4 regions of the Billgrantia tianxiuensis genome follow, and region 3 is predicted to be linked to each of the others. Evidence: predicted binding sites of a transcription regulator. Region 3 holds the regulator's gene; each other region holds the start of a gene.

Region 1 (2,203 bases), 2.3 Mb from region 3:
GTGGAGGCGCATTGTACAGGTAAGCGGGGGAGGGGAATAGCACAACCTCGCAATATGGAGACCATCAGCCCGGGACGTGGCGCTTCCCCATCCGCCTGGGGCGGTCCGAGCCATGTCATCGTTCCGTCATGGCGGGCATGATTGGGAGAGCGCGGTGGGAAGAAATTCAGTAAGGGAACTTTGTCGCTACTTTTCTACACTTATTTACACACTCTGTAACGCAGCTGCGTTGCGAGCGGCCCTCCCATTCTCGGTGGAGCCCTGAGCCATGCCTCTTTCCAGTGTCATTCTCGATGCTCGCAGTGCCGGCGCGAAACTGCCACGCAACTTGATCGCTTTCGAAAAGGCAGCCAAGCGGTGGCAGGGGAGCTATGAACTGTTGCTGGTGGACGATACCGGAGACCGCCGCTTACCGGCCCTGGCGCAACGCTACCGGGCTGTCCTGCTCTCGTGCGGCTCCACGCCTCTGGGAGGTCGGCTCAATGCCGCCGTAAGTGCCAGCCGAGGAGAGCTATTGCTGTTCCCCGGGTTGGGAGACCGCCGTGCCGTGAACTGGCTCAGCCATCGGTTGGTCGAGGTCGAGCCGAGCGGCCAGTGGGATGCGGCCGTGCTGCCGGTGCGCCGCCATGGTTGGCTGCGGCGCTGGTGGCTGCTGCAGCGTCCATCACCATTGGACACCTTCTGGGTGGTGCGAGCCTGGTTCGAGCGCATCGGCGGTTTCGACCCGCAGTTGGGCAGCGACGCGCTGCCCGATCTGCTCGAACGCTTGCGGGCCTGTCAGGCGCGGGTATCGATCGAGACTGCATGAGAAAAGCGCAGTCGGTGCGCGATTATGGTGCATTAGCGATTTGTTTGCGCCACCATGGTGCACAAATCCGATCCCAGCGGCGCCTAAATGGAGAGGGCGGGCAGGCTTGGTGCAGGCTGATACAGCGCGGTGCAATTTATTTTTCTTCCGAAACAGATGGTTAACATATTTCCGTTTAGGCGTGGTGCATGATTGGCACAGCTCCTGCATTGCCATGGGCAGCTCGCCATGCTTGTGCATGGCGAACGTGGGCAGCTGGCCCACAGCGTGCTACAACGGGTGCTGCAACGAAACAGCACCAGTGGACTTCAGCCAATCGAATCGAGCCACAGCTCAAACGGAGGACACAAATGTCAGCCAAGACTCTCGCCCTGATCGAAGAACACGATGTGAAGTGGGTAGACCTGCGCTTCACCGACACGCGGGGCAAGGAACAGCACGTCACCATTCCGGCCCGTGACGTGAACGAGGAGTTCTTCGAGAACGGCCAGATGTTCGATGGCTCCTCCATTTCCGGCTGGAAGGGCATCAACGAATCCGACATGATCCTGCGTCCGGAAGACGGTACCGCCTTCCTCGACCCGTTCACCGAGGATGCCACCCTGGTGCTGCGCTGCGACATCATCGAGCCGGCCACCATGCAGGGCTATGAGCGCGATCCGCGTTCCATCGCCAAGCGCGCCGAGGCCTACCTGCAGTCCACCGGCCTGGGCGACACCGCTTTCTTCGGCCCGGAGCCCGAGTTCTTCATCTTCGATGAGGTTCACTGGAAGGCCGACATCGAAGGCGCCATGTACAAGATCACCTCCGAAGAGGGTGCCTGGTCCACCGACCGTCAGGTCGAAGGCGGCAACCTGGGCCACCGTCCGCGCGTCAAGGGTGGCTACTTCCCGGTGCCTCCGGTCGACAGCTTCCATGACATTCGCGGCGCCATGTGCAACACCCTGGAAGCCATCGGCCAGAGCGTCGAGGTGCATCACCACGAGGTGTCCAACGCCGGCCAGAACGAGATCGGCGTGAAGTTCAACACCCTGGTGAAGAAGGCCGACGAAGTCCAGGAACTGAAGTACGTGATCCACAACGTGGCTCACGCCTACGGCAAGACCGCCACCTTCATGCCCAAGCCGCTGGTCGGCGACAACGGCAGCGGCATGCACGTGCACCAGTCGTTCTGGAAGGATGGTCAAAACCAGTTTGCCGGCGACCAGTACGCTGGTCTGTCCGAAATGGCGCTGTACTACATCGGCGGTATCATCAAGCACGCCCGTGCCCTGAACGCCTTCACCAACGCTTCCACTAACTCCTACAAGCGCCTGGTGCCGGGCTTCGAAGCGCCGGTCATGCTCGCCTACAGCGCGCGCAACCGCTCTGCATCGATCCGTATTCCGTACACCG
Region 2 (2,203 bases), 1.0 Mb from region 3:
AACGCCATCGGTTCGCTCAAGCTGACGCGTAGCGAAGTGAGCCAGATCGCGCCGCCCATCGCACGCAGTTCGGTGCTCGGTTTCTTTACCGGCGTACTGCCGGGCGCTGGTGCCACCATCGGTTCGTTTCTCGGCTACAGCATGGAGAAGCGTCTGGCGAAGGACGGCCACACCTTCGGCAAGGGCAACATCAAGGGCGTGGCGGCACCGGAGGCGGCCAACAACGCGGCCTGTACCGGCTCCTTCGTGCCGCTGCTGACGCTGGGTGTGCCGGGGTCGGGCACCACCGCGGTGCTGCTTGGCGCGCTGCTGATCATGGGCGTCTCGCCAGGTCCGATGATGCTCGAGAATCGCCCGGACGTGTTCTGGGGCGTAATCGCCAGTATGTACATTGGCAACATCTTCCTGCTGGTTCTCAACCTGCCGTTGATCCCGTTGATTGCCAAGATTCTCGACATGCCGAAGCCGATGCTGCTGTCGCTGATCCTGATCTTCTGCATGGTCGGCGTCTATGGCATGAGCTTCAGTATCTTCGATCTGCTGTTGCTGCTCGGCTTCGGCCTGCTGGGACTTGGCATGCGCCTGTTCGGTTTCCCCACCGCACCGCTGATTCTGGGCTTGATTCTCGGCGCCATCATGGAAGAGTCGATGCGGCGGGCGCTGCAGATCTCCGGTGGCGACTGGTGGACCTTCATCGACAAGCCGATCTCCATGTGGCTGCTGATCATTGCAGCGCTGTCGCTGCTGCTGCCGCTGGCCAAGCGGGGCCTGACCAAGATGCGCAGCCCAGCCGCTTCCTAGCAGCTCAGCCACAGACGAGAAGTAGAAGCATCTTTCCCAGCAGGGGCGTCGAGAGATCGACGCCCCTGCTTGCGTTAGGTGGGGTGCACTTGCTTGGTGCGTGCTCGTGGTGCAGGCGAACGTTGTCGGCGCAAAGGTTCACCTGACCTGTGCACGCCTGCGGTGCGATAGGGTGAGTTCTGGCTCGAAGAGCTGCGCGTAACTGTTTGTACAGGAAGCCTTCCAAGGGTTTTGCCGCATGATGGCGCAGGCCTTGCAATGGCTTGGAGCCTAGTGCTGTGCGGCCGGTGTCGGCCGTGCATGAACTTCACAACAAGTCCCTCCCGCAGGAGGGCGCAAGGAGGTTCGAGTGAACGCTTCCCGTCGCAACATGCCTTTCCCCGTTCGCATCATGTCATCCCCGTCCCGCGCTGTGGCCGCAGCCCTGTTGGCGGCGGCGTCCCTCGGTGTTACTGGCCAGGCGCTGGCCCAGGAAGAGCCCATCAAGGTGGGCATCCTGCACTCGCTGTCCGGCACCATGGCGATCAGCGAATCGACCCTCAAGGACACCGTCGAGATGCTGATCGAGCAGCAGAACGAGCAGGGTGGCCTGTTGGGCCGTCAGCTCGAGGCGGTGGTGGTCGACCCGGCCTCCAACTGGCCGCTGTTCGCCGAGCGTGCCCGCGAGCTGCTCGAGCAGCATGAGGTGGACGTGGTGTTCGGCAACTGGACTTCGGTGTCGCGCAAGGCCGTGCTGCCGGTGTTCGAGGAACTCAATGGCCTGCTGTTCTATCCGGTGCAGTACGAGGGCGAAGAGTCCTCGGAGAATGTCTTCTACACCGGGGCAGCGCCCAACCAGCAGGCCATCCCGGCGGTGGAATACCTGCTCAACGAGGTGGGCGTGGAGCGCTTTGCGCTGCTCGGCACCGATTACGTCTACCCGCGCACCACCAATCGTATCCTCGAAGCCTTCCTCAAGGAGGAGCACGGCATTGCCGACGAGGACATCATGATCAACTACACGCCGTTCGGTCACTCCGACTGGCAGAACATCGTCGCCGAGGTGCGCCGCTTCGGCAGCGAGGGCAAGAAGACCGCAGTGGTCTCGACCATCAACGGCGACGCCAACGTACCGTTCTATCGCGAGCTGGCCAACCAGGGCATCGACGCCGCCGACATTCCGGTCATCGCCTTCTCGGTGGGTGAGCAGGAGCTCTCCGGCATCGATACCGGCCCGCTGGTGGGTCACCTGGCCGCCTGGAACTACTTCATGAGCGTGGACACCGACGCCAACTACGACTTCATCGACGCCTGGATCGACTACACCGGCGACGAGGAGGCGGTGACCAACGATCCCATGGAGGCGCACTACATCGGCTTCAACATGTGGGCCGAGGCGGTGCGCAAGGCCGGCACCACCGAC
Region 3 (2,203 bases):
GCCTCTCGCGGCCGACCAGCCGGCTGAAGACTTCCTGGCTGTCGAGGCTCGGAGTGTTCTGCGCAATGAAGGTGCTGAAGAACTCCAGCACCCTCTTCTTGCTGCCTCCCGGAACGTCGAACAGCGCGCGTTCCGGGGGCAGGATGGTTTCCAGTGTCATGGCAACTCAGCGAATGCCGGCGCCCTGGGCGCGCGCCTGGGCTTTTTCCTTGTGTTTGACCAGTTGACGGTCGAGCTTGTCGGTCAAGGCATCGATAGCGGCGTACATGTCGGGATCGGAAGCTTCGGCATGCAGGTCGGCGCCGGCGGCATGTATCGTACAGGCGGCTTGTTGGCGTTCCTTCTCGATCGAGAGCGTGACCTGCACGTTGGTAATGTTGTCATAGTGGCGTTGGACGCGGTTCAGCTTCTCGCTCACGTAGTCACGCAGTGAATCGGTCAGCTCTACATGATGGCCGGTGATGTTGACTTGCATGACAAGCTCCTTCGTCCTTCGGGTGGTAGCTCGATTGTAACCCTTTTTACTGCCCTGCAAACCCCCTCGAGCCGCCGAGATTGTCTGGCGTCAACGTTACGTGGAGGCCTCAGCGAAAACGCTTGCGCTCGCTCGAGGAGGGAATCCCCAAGGCCTCACGATACTTGGCAACGGTGCGGCGTGCCACCTGAATCCCGTCGTCTGCGAGCAATTCCACCAGGCGGCTGTCGGAGAGCGGCTTGCGTGGCGGCTCATCGGCGATCAGCTTGCGAATGCGGGCGCGAATCGCCGTGCTGGAGTGGGCGTCGCCATCGCCGTTGCCGCCGACATGGCTGGAGAAGAAGTACTTGAGTTCGAACACACCGCGTGGCGTGTGGATGAACTTTTGTGTGGTCACGCGAGAGATGGTCGACTCATGCATCTCGACGGCCTGAGCGATATCGGCCAGCACCAGGGGCTTCATGGCTTCCTCGCCCTGCTCGAGGAACTCGATCTGGCGCGCCATGATTTCGCGGCCCACCCGTAGCAGGGTGTCATTGCGGCTCGCCAGGCTCTTCATCAGCCAGCGCGCCTCCTGCAGGTGATCCTTGAGAAACTGATTGTCCTGACTCTTGTCGGCGCGGCGCACCAGGGCAACGTAGTCGGGTTGGATGCGCAACCGGGGCAGGGCGTCGGCGTTCAGCTCGACACGCCAGCCGGACTCGTCATGATAGGCAACCAGATCCGGCGTGACGTAGCTGCTGCCGACCTCGGCATAGGCGCTGCCCGGGCGGGGGTTCAGCGAACGGACCAGGGCGATGACCTCGTCCAAGGCTTCGTCGTCCAACCCCAATCGGCGCTTGAGCAGGCGGCGATCGTCGGCGGCCAGGGCTTCGAGAAACTGGCGCACCAGGCGGCGGGTCTGGGGTAGCAGGGGCGTGTCGTCGGGCAGGGTGGCTAGCTGCAGCATCAGGCACTCGCGCAAGTCGCGGGAGAATACCCCGGTAGGCTCGAACTGCTGCAGTCGCAGCAATACCTGCTCGACTTCCCGTACGGTCAGGCCGTCGAGGCCCTGCTGGCGCAGTCCGTCGCGGATCTCCTCCAGTGTCTGGGCCAGGTAACCGGCACCATCGACGGCATCGATCAAGCTCTCGGCGATAATGTGCTGGCGCTCGCTCAGGTCGGTCATCGCCAGTTGCCAGACCAGGTGTCCGGCCAGGGTCTGCTCCGAGGCCTGACGCTCGAAGTCGGGGCCTTCGCCAGTGACACCCGAGCCGCTGCCATGATCGGGGTAGGTATCGGTCCAGTCGCTGTCGGTCGACAGCTCGTTGGGTATTTCGCTGGCCCAGTCTTCGCTTTGGGCTTCGCTGACGGCCTGTTCACCAAAGCCGTCGTCGAGCTCCAGCATGGGGTTGGATTCCAGCGCCTGTTGGATCTCCTGGCGCAGGTCGAGAGTCGAAAGCTGCAGCAGGGCGATGGCCTGCTGCAGCTGGGGAGTCATGGTCAGCTGGGTGCCGACACGCAGTTGCAAAGATGCTTTCATGGCCATGAGAATACGGGGCTCATTTGCCGGAAAACTCTACCCTAGACCGGCGTGCGATGACTTGCAAGCGAAATAACTGCAATAAGCATGCCATCGGCAATATTCATGCCTTTTGAGTAACTTTTAATTTAAATCATAGTGTTGCCGGGGTGGTTGGGGTTTAGAGCCGGAAATCCTCTCCCAGGTAGACTTCTCGTACCCGCTTG
Region 4 (2,203 bases), 790 kb from region 3:
CCGCCGTCTCGGCGCGGGTCGGTGAGTGAATCAGGTCGCCCGGACTCGACAGCCAGGCGCGCTCCAGCCAGTTCTCGAGTTGGCGCACGTTGCCTGGCCAATCGCCGCCCATCAGCTCGGACCAGGTGCTGCCATGCAACAGCTTGCGCTGGCCATAGCGCTGGTTGAGCCGCTCCAGGCACGCCTCGACCAGGGCCGGAATGTCCTCGCGACGCTCGCGCAGGGGCGGCAGGGTCACCGGAATGACGTTCAGCCGATAGTAGAGGTCGAGGCGAAAGGCGCCGCTCTCCACGCGCCTGGCCAGGTCCTGGTTGGTGGCCACCACCAGGCGGAAGTCGACCCGCCGCGGGCGAGTGTCGCCCAGCCGGGTCACGCTGCCGTCCTGGATCACCTTGAGCAGTTTGGTCTGCATCGGCAGCGGCAGCTCGCCGATCTCGTCGAGAAACAGCGTACCGCCCTCCGCCTGTTCCAGCAGCCCGGCCTTGCCCTGTCGCGCCGCCCCGCTGAAGGCGCCCGGCTGGTAGCCGAACATCTCCGACTCGAACAGGTTCTCCGGTATCGCCCCGCAGTTGACCTCGACGAACGGACCTGCGTGACGCCGGCTCCAGCGATGCAGCTGGCGGGCGAAGGCGGTCTTGCCCACACCCGACTCGCCAAGCATCAATACCGTGGCATCCGACGGCGCCACGCGCTTGAGCAGCAGGGCCAGCTCCCGCATCACGCCGCTGCGCACCTGGAGTTCGTCCAGCGCCGCCTCGAGCTGGCCATCCTCGGCATTGCCGCCGCCCTGGCTGCGCTTGAGGTGCTCACTGAAGCGCTTTTGCAGCAGTGCGTATTCGTCCTGCAGCAGTTGCAGGTCGGTGAGGTCGCGGGAGCGGCTGACGATACGTGCAAGTTTGCCCTCGACGTACACCGGATGGGCCTCGGCAATGACCCGCCTACCCGTACCGGTCACCTGCATCAATTGCGCCGGCTTGCCGCTGCGAATCACCTCCAGGCTGATGGAGGGCTTGAGCACCCCCTCCGCCTCGAGCCGCTGCACGGTACTGCCAATAAGGCGCTCCCGCGCCATGCCGTAGACCGCCGCCGCTCCTGGGCTGACGTCCAATACCAGCCCCTCACCGTCGACGATGAAGAAATGGTCGTTGGCCGTTTCGACGATGGTCCTGATCACTTCCCGGTCGATGTCGCTCATGCCTTCCTACCGATGCAAATATGAATCTCGATTCAATCATGCATCACATGAACGGCGATGGCGATTCAATCATGCATCGCATGGCGCGGCAAAATCCCATGATGGCGGGCCGCACGGGGTTGGCACGAAAGCTGCTATATGCAGGAGAGAGACGTTCACAGACCCAACGTTACGCAAGGAGCCGACCATGCCCGACTTCAACCAGCCGCTCGGCGGCAACGAGATGCCGCGCTTCGGCGGACCCGCCACCATGATGCGCCTGCCCACCCAGCCTACCGCCGCAGGTCTCGACGTGGCCTTCATCGGCGTACCGCTGGACATCGCCACCTCAAATCGTCCCGGCACGCGCCTGGGCCCGCGCCAGATCCGCGACGAGTCGCGCATGCTGCGCCCCTACAACATGGCCACCCGCGCCGCGCCCTTCGACAGCCTGCAGGTGGCCGACATCGGCGACGTGCCGATCAATACCTTTCATCTGCCCAAGACGGTGGACATCATCAGCGCCTTCTACGACGAGGTGCTCGGCCATGGCTGCACACCGCTGACGCTGGGCGGCGACCATGTGATCACCCTGCCGATTCTGCGCGCCATCGCCAAGAGGCACGGTCCGGTGGGGCTGATCCATATCGACGCCCATGCCGACGTCAACGAGCACATGTTCGGCGAACCCATCGCCCACGGCACGCCATTCCGACGCGCCCAGGAGGAAGGGCTGCTGGCCCACGGCAAGGTGGTGCAGATCGGCCTGCGCGGCACCGGCTACGCCGCCGAGGACTTCGACTGGTGCCGCCAGCAGGGCTTCCGCGTAGTCACCGCCGAAGCGTGCTGGTATCGCTCGCTCGAGCCGCTGATGGCGGAAGTGCGCGAGCAGATGGGCGACACGCCGGTCTATGTCACCTTCGATATCGACGGCCTCGACCCCTCCGTGGCTCCCGGCACCGGCACCGTCGAGATGGGCGGGCTGACCTCGGCCCAGGGGCTGGAGATCGTGCGCGGCACCGCCGGGCT

What was found. Region 3 encodes sigma-54, which starts transcription at its own class of promoters, with help from an activator protein. Its sites were predicted from a motif close to TGGCACNNNNNTTGCTNT; they were not measured.
Region 1: glnA (glutamate--ammonia ligase) is a predicted target of sigma-54. The motif match lies at 1,002-1,019, and genes of this name have one in related genera.
Region 2: urtA (urea ABC transporter substrate-binding protein) is a predicted target of sigma-54. The motif match lies at 1,044-1,061, and genes of this name have one in related genera.
Region 4: speB (agmatinase) is a predicted target of sigma-54. The motif match lies at 1,316-1,333, and genes of this name have one in related genera.

The regions. Positions count from the first base shown of each region.
Region 1 covers NZ_CP035042.1:482,922-485,124, forward strand. The annotation lists gene EKK97_RS02165 (glycosyltransferase family protein) at 269-808, shown strand; gene glnA (glutamate--ammonia ligase) at 1,159-2,203, shown strand, end outside.
Region 2 covers NZ_CP035042.1:2,213,180-2,215,382, forward strand. The annotation lists partial or broken gene EKK97_RS10330 (tripartite tricarboxylate transporter permease) at 1-801, shown strand, start outside; gene urtA (urea ABC transporter substrate-binding protein) at 1,193-2,203, shown strand, end outside.
Region 3 covers NZ_CP035042.1:3,208,395-3,210,597, reverse strand. The annotation lists gene ptsN (PTS IIA-like nitrogen regulatory protein PtsN) at 1-160, opposite strand, end outside; gene hpf (ribosome hibernation-promoting factor, HPF/YfiA family) at 167-475, opposite strand; gene EKK97_RS15030 (RNA polymerase factor sigma-54) at 585-2,003, opposite strand; gene lptB (LPS export ABC transporter ATP-binding protein) at 2,158-2,203, opposite strand, start outside.
Region 4 covers NZ_CP035042.1:2,419,018-2,421,220, reverse strand. The annotation lists gene EKK97_RS11275 (sigma-54 interaction domain-containing protein) at 1-1,195, opposite strand, end outside; gene speB (agmatinase) at 1,383-2,203, shown strand, end outside.